DNA from 2 places in the Shewanella japonica genome. Region 2 is predicted to be linked to the other one. Evidence: riboswitches for the same ligand, from Rfam matches in the RefSeq annotation. Region 2 holds a riboswitch; the other holds the start of a gene.
The links. A riboswitch is a leader RNA that binds a small molecule or an ion and turns the genes downstream of it on or off. The one in region 2 is predicted to bind lysine.
Positions count from the first base shown of each region.

Region 1: another riboswitch for lysine. It lies ahead of lysC (lysine-sensitive aspartokinase 3); the one in region 2 lies ahead of SJ2017_RS14545 (Na+/H+ antiporter NhaC family protein).

Region 1 is NZ_CP020472.1:843,888-847,319, reverse strand. Features, by position in the region: gene SJ2017_RS03665 (succinylglutamate desuccinylase/aspartoacylase family protein) at 1-307, opposite strand, end outside; gene lysC (lysine-sensitive aspartokinase 3) at 361-1,710, opposite strand; lysine riboswitch at 1,854-2,030, opposite strand; gene SJ2017_RS03655 (DUF3293 domain-containing protein) at 2,471-2,905, opposite strand.
Region 2 is NZ_CP020472.1:3,379,711-3,383,142, reverse strand. Features, by position in the region: gene SJ2017_RS14550 (electron transfer flavoprotein subunit alpha/FixB family protein) at 1-826, shown strand, start outside; lysine riboswitch at 1,235-1,455, shown strand; gene SJ2017_RS14545 (Na+/H+ antiporter NhaC family protein) at 1,532-3,088, shown strand; partial or broken gene SJ2017_RS14540 (M3 family metallopeptidase) at 3,226-3,432, opposite strand, start outside.

The DNA of each region.
Region 1 (3,432 bases), 2.4 Mb from region 2:
TAATAGGATCAAATCGCCCAAGAGTAAACTCACCACTTTTTTGATTAATCCCCAATGGGTTAGCAAGAGGAACACAATGTATATCACCTAAGATTTGATGACCTTCCAATAGCGTCATCAACTGATGAATTACCGCGTTACCTTGCACTTCTGCGCCATGAACATTGGCTTGAATATAGACAGATGGTGCAGCACTATCACTTCCTTTAAACGTATAAATAGGAGCTGTTAGCGCTTGGCCAGTAGCCAATTCACCTAATTGAACTGTAGATACGTGAGCGTTGGAGGTGCGATTCGCTTCTGTCATATATTCTTTAGCCTCATATGTTCCAAGCATTGTTACTTGGTGAACACTTCCTATTATTCAAATAAATTTTGGTGCAATGAGTTGACCACATCTGCCGCTTCAGACTCTGCCACTAATACACATAAGTTATGCGGGCTTGCGCCTTGACAAATCATTCGCACATTATGCTTTTCTAATACTGAGAAAACACGGCTACAAATCCCTGCTGTTGAGGCAATTTTATTACCAATAATAGCCACTAACGCCAATTTATCTTCAACACGAACTCGACAATGCTGTGATAACTCCTGCAGTAATGACTCACTCAATAACCCCTGACCGCTAGAGTCTGATCCTGTTTTATCGAGCGTTAATGAAACATTCACTTCTGAAGTAGTAATCAGATCAACTGAGATTTTGTGCTTGGCTAATGTCGCAAATGTTTCAGCAAGGAAGCCTTGTGCATGCAACATTTGCAGGCTGTGCAAATTAAGCAGGGTTTGATCACGTCTTAATGCAACAGCACGGTAAACGGGAGCGTTTTCTACTTGATGTCGAATCCAAGTACCGCCTTGCTCTGGAGCTTTACTTGAACCAACAAACACTTGAATTTGTTGACGAACGGCAGGAAGAATCGTCGCAGGATGCAATACTTTAGCACCAAATGTTGCCATTTCAGCGGCTTCATTAAAACTGATTTCAGGGATTGGTCTAGCATTGGGAGCAAGACGAGGATCGGTTGTATAAATACCTGCTACATCGGTCCAGATTTCTACCGCATCAGCTTTTAAGCCCTCTGCCAACAGTGCTGCTGAATAATCACTACCACCACGGCCAAGAGTGGTGGTGCGCCCTTGGTCATCAGCGCCAATGAAACCTTGCGTAACAATAACTTCATTGACTAATAGTGGTGCTAAATGCTCAGCACCTAACGATGCTATTTGCTCTATTTGCGGCTCTGCGCGGCCAAAATGGCTGTCTGTACGTAATACTTGTCTGACATCAAATGCACTTGAAGGAGTGCCCTTTTCACGAATAACAGCAGAAAATAGCAATGAAGAACATTGCTCTCCCATTGAAAGTAATTCATCAATGATTGCTTTACTGCGATCTAATACAAGCGCATCACTTAGCACTGACATACGGCTAAGTAACTTATCAATACCTGCGGCAACATCTTGAGGACGATCGAGCTGATCAACAATGTCATATTGAATTTGGCCAATTTGCGTCAGTAATGCTAAACGACGCTTGTCATTCACATTAGCTTGCGTAAGCTCCACCAATAAATTAGTTACGCCGCTGGATGCACTAACAACAACGACTCGAGTATGTCTGTTCGCTAAGATAATATCGGCGCAGCGGTTCATTGCAGCGTAATCTGCCACAGAGGTTCCACCGAATTTAGCTACAACTAAGCTCATACTGACACCTCCACGCTTGAAGGCTGACATACAAATGCGAATTGACTACTTAGATTAAAAAACATGATTACACTCCGAACTTACTTCGTTCGAAGAGCCTGGTGCAGTGATAACGCACCCTTATAAGAAGGGAAACAGCAATCTTCACCAGAAGCTCTCCACCAATGAATAGGTGACAATCGTTAGGATTCAGCCTAATCGACCGATATGAAATGAAACCAACCATTTGACATACCTCGGCGCTAATCTCCCTCATAAGTGGTTTTAGGAATTGGTTTTCCTCGCACTTACTACCTAGCTAACGCTCCTCTTCTGTTTCTTCCCTCAGGAAGAAATTGAAAAATACCAATAAATAACCACCTAAGTCAATTATGGAATGTAATAAAATTACTAAATAACTGAATACTGAATATACGACATTCATACTCGCTGTCATCACATCAGCTTAGATATTTAAATAGTTTGGATAAAAATAGCTTTATTTACAGACACTAAAGATATGAAAGCAAGCATTAACTTTAACGTAAAATGCTAACAATTCAGTATTTAGCTATATTAAATAGACCATAAGGGAAGTTTTAGTTTCAAACTCTGAATAAAGGCATTTTTAGATAGGTCGGCCTTCCATAAGCCATTTCTAGTTCAAATCAATACAGCACACTTTGTCTATATAAAGTGGGTTTATCAGCTGCCCTAATGCGTTGATATAATAGATGACTAGCAGTATCAGCTTGACGGAACTGCTTTATCAATCAATAAATTACTCATGAAGGTCAGGCAACTCATTGACCACCTGAGTGCGAGTCATAAAATCGCCTATCATCACTTCTTTATCAGGTGCATCGCCACAAGCAACTAATGACAAACGACCTTGATTGACATAATAGATTGCATGCTGTTTAAACTCGCGTCCAAGCTCCAAAGCTTGTTCTTTATCAATAAAAATAGCCCAGCTTTTTTCCATATGAGATAAATCGGGAGCGGCTCCAATAAGCGAGCGATATGGACGCTTATATTGTTCGATTTTGGTTTGTAATTTGCGGTCGAGCAAACGGTTTTGACAAGGAGTTAAGATACTCCCTAACGGGTTATGAGCAGTGACGATTGCAAAAGGAATATCATTCGCAAGTCTCTGCGTTAGTAAGAATTGTGTCCCTTGATATTTGTGCCAAAGGCACTCAATTGCATTTTCCATTATTTCATTTTCTCTGTTGAACCCAGTTTACAGTAGCAAACCCTTTATTACAGTGACAGCCCATGTGATACAAGTCACAAGAACCATAATTATATTAACCTTTTAAATCAGGAGCTTACCTAAAAAACCAATTTTGTAACAATTCTAGAGAGCAAATTTGTTAACATTTCATTTGTTAACAAATGCCTAAAACGAGTACAATAATCATCACTAGCTAGATTTTGCTACATAACTATTAACAGTGATACAAGCAGTTACATACTTCAGTAGTTTAATTGCTACTAAATTTTCAAGCTTGTACATTTTGTTCTACATTTTAGATGATATAAATATAGAACAATAATTAGTTTGCCAAGGAACTTTAACGAGCAATCTAATCTCATAGTTTTATGAATCATTGTTTTAATAGATCTTTCGACTGATTGTGAGTCAATTAATACTCAGCATACAATCTAAGTATTGATTTTTTATGATCACATTTATGTCACGTATGTCACTTTAATGATGTATTAAGCTGAATGTATATA
Region 2 (3,432 bases):
TGTGCTTGTTGCTGGTAGTCATGTTGGTGCTGTGGTTGCATCTGCACAAGCACTATCGGGTGTGAGTAAAGTCCTTGTAGCTGACAATGCTGCTTATGAAGCGCAAATGGCTGAAAACCTTTCTAAGTTAATTGTTAATGTCGCCAGTGATTACGATTACGTGCTAGCTGCAGCAAGCAGTGTAGGTAAAGATACACTTCCTTGTGTGGCAGCATTATTAGATGTTGCGCAAATTTCTGAAGTCGTAGATGTGGTGAGTGCTGACACATTTGTACGTCCTATTTATGCAGGTTCTGCATTGGCGACAGTACAAAGCTTAGATGACAAAAAAGTGATGACGGTTCGTACCAGTGCATTTGATGCTGCAGGCAACGATGGCAGTGCTGAAGCGGTTAACATTGATTTTGTTGCAGAAGCTAAGACTGTTTTTGTTTCGCAAACTCTCACAGAATCTGAGCGCCCTGAATTAGGCAGCGCTGGAGTGATTGTTTCTGGTGGTCGTGGCATGGGTAGCGGTGAGAACTTTGCTATTCTAGAAGCATTAGCTGACAAGCTAACCGCTGCCGTTGGCGCTTCACGTGCCGCTGTTGATGCTGGTTATGTTCCTAACGATTTGCAAGTCGGTCAAACAGGTAAAATTGTTGCTCCTGATCTGTATATCGCTGTCGGTATATCTGGCGCCATTCAACACTTAGCGGGTATGAAAGACTCTAAAGTGATTGTGGCTATCAATAAAGATCCTGAAGCGCCAATTTTCCAAGTGGCTGATTATGGACTTGAAGCTGACTTATTTGATGCGATTCCAGAGTTAACTCAATCTTTGTAATTATAAACTGATTGTAGAAAAAGGTTTTTGTCTTTTAGGCAAAAACCTTTTTTTTGGGTCGCAGTTTATGGCGTGATTATTCGATAGTTTGTTTTAGTGTCAGTGCGCATTAAATGACATTGTTTTTCAGCTTTATCATTGCTAAACCTATTGAACGATATAAATACACCTGAATTAATTCAATAATCAGATTTTTTAAGCATATTAATCTCACTGTCGTTAATTGATGGATAATTCTTCGCTTGCTAACAATTCGTTACGGTGTCGATATCGTGTTGTGTTGTTTTTTGATTGTGATGTTATTTCTCACAAGATAAGCTAGTTTTATCTGGTAATTAACCTCGTGCTTATGTTTGTATGGTCTTGTGTCGCGGCAGTGAGCTTTTATAAAGCATTTAAACTGTCGTATACATAAGTAGAGGCGCATCAAATATCAGTATGGTTAAGTTGGTTGATACCAATAACTTAATTTGAAAGGATTTGGTGCCGAAGTGAATCGGTACGATCAATACCATTTGCTGGGGCAGTTTCCGAAAGGGGCTGCACTGTCATAGTAATTTTTATCCGTGAGGATAAAACAATGGATATCGATGTTGATATCGATATTACTGTGGAGTGCTACTGAAAAGATTCTTGTCTTCGCTTTATGCGATGTCTTGCCTTATCAGTTATCCTCCATTCGTACTCAACGAAGAAAATATATAAATGATGATAACAAGTTATGCCGATTCGGCACTCTCTCTTTTGCCTCCTGTTGTGGCAATTGTATTAGCAGTAGTTACACGCAAAGTACTTCTTTCATTAGGTTTAGGTATTATTGCTGGCGTGATATTGCTGACTGATTTCTCTTTTACTGGAGCTGCAAGCCACTTAGTGAGTACTGTCACCAGTTTAGTGTGGGATGACGGCGCACTCAATGCCTGGAATTTACAAATTATTGGCTTCTTGGTTGTATTGGGGGTGATCACCGCTTTAATTACCGTGAGTGGTTCAGCACGTGCGTTTGCTGATTGGGCACACCAACGTATTCGCAATAAACGTGACGCCAAACTCATGACCATGTTCTTAGGTTGTGTGGTATTTATCGACGATTACTTCAACAGTATCGTGGTTGGCTCAATCGCACGTCCTATTACTGATCGCTACCATATTTCACGTGCAAAACTGGCCTACTTGTTAGATTCAACCGCTGCGCCAGTTTGTGTTATCTCTCCAGTCTCAAGCTGGGGCGCATACATTATTGCCCTAATTGGCGGTATCTTAACGGCACATGGTTTTGCTGATACCGGCCATTTAAGCGTGTTTTTACAAATGGTGCCGATGAACTTTTATGCCATTTTTGCGCTATTACTTTTATTGTGTGTTGCTATCTTTGGTTTAGACATTGGCCCAATGCGCCAACATGAGCGTAATGCGCAAAAAGGCGAACTCTTTGACGAAAGCAAAGGGTTACCTCCAGGCGCCACCGCTGATTTACCAGAAGCTGATACAGGTAAAATCATGGGGTTATTCCTGCCGATTTTTGTGCTTGTGGCGGCAACTATTTACTTTATGGTTTCAACCGGTGCTGATGCGCTGGCGGGTGAAGGTTTACCATTTAGTGTTTTAGGTGCATTTGAAAACACTGAAGTCAGCGAATCATTATTTTACGGCTCATTAGTGGGTCTAGTGGTGACGATTGCATTAACCATGCAGCAAAAAATTAGCACCAGCATGATGTTTACTGGAATCAAAGTTGGCGCTAAGTCAATGTTGCCAGCTATTTATATCTTGTTATTTGCTTGGACAATTGCGTCAGTGATTGGCGAGCTTGAAACGGGTAAATATATGGCGAGCTTGGCAACGGGTAATATTCCATTTGCATTGCTGCCTGCAGTGCTATTTTTATTAGCTGGTTTAACCGCATTTTCAACCGGCACTAGCTGGGGCACATTTGGTATTATGTTACCAATCGCTGCCGATATGGCGATGGGCAGTGATAGCACTATGATGTTACCAATGCTTGCCGCGGTGCTTTCTGGTGCGGTATTTGGAGACCATTGTTCACCGATTTCTGATACCACTATCTTGTCTTCGACAGGAGCGAGCTGTCACCATCTTGACCACGTTATGACACAATTGCCTTACGCGATAATCGTAGCGGTTATCAGTATTGTGGGTTATACCGTGCTTGGTTTCTCTGGTTCTGTTGCGATGGGCTTTATTACGTGTTCTGTATTGTTCGTATTAGCAATCTTAGGACTAAAAATAGCCACTAAGTAGTCCTAAGCACTTGGATTTAGTTTGTGACTTAATATGAGCTCGACTTGTTAAAGTCAGATCCCAGTTTAGGCTAAAATCTAACAATAAAAATGCCACTCAATTGAGTGGCATTTTTTTGCTCGTTAACCAGAGCTAAGTTACTTTAAGCCACGGCGCTCTAATAAGCCGTCAGTGGTAGGCGCTTGGCCTCTAAAGTTTTGATAGGCTTCCATTGGCGGCACGCTATTGCCGACTTCACGGATAGTTTTTCTAAACTTCATACCGATTTCTCGATTCAGCCCGCCTTGAGTTTGCACATAAGCAAAGGCATCAGCAGCAAGAATTTCACTCCACATGTATGCATA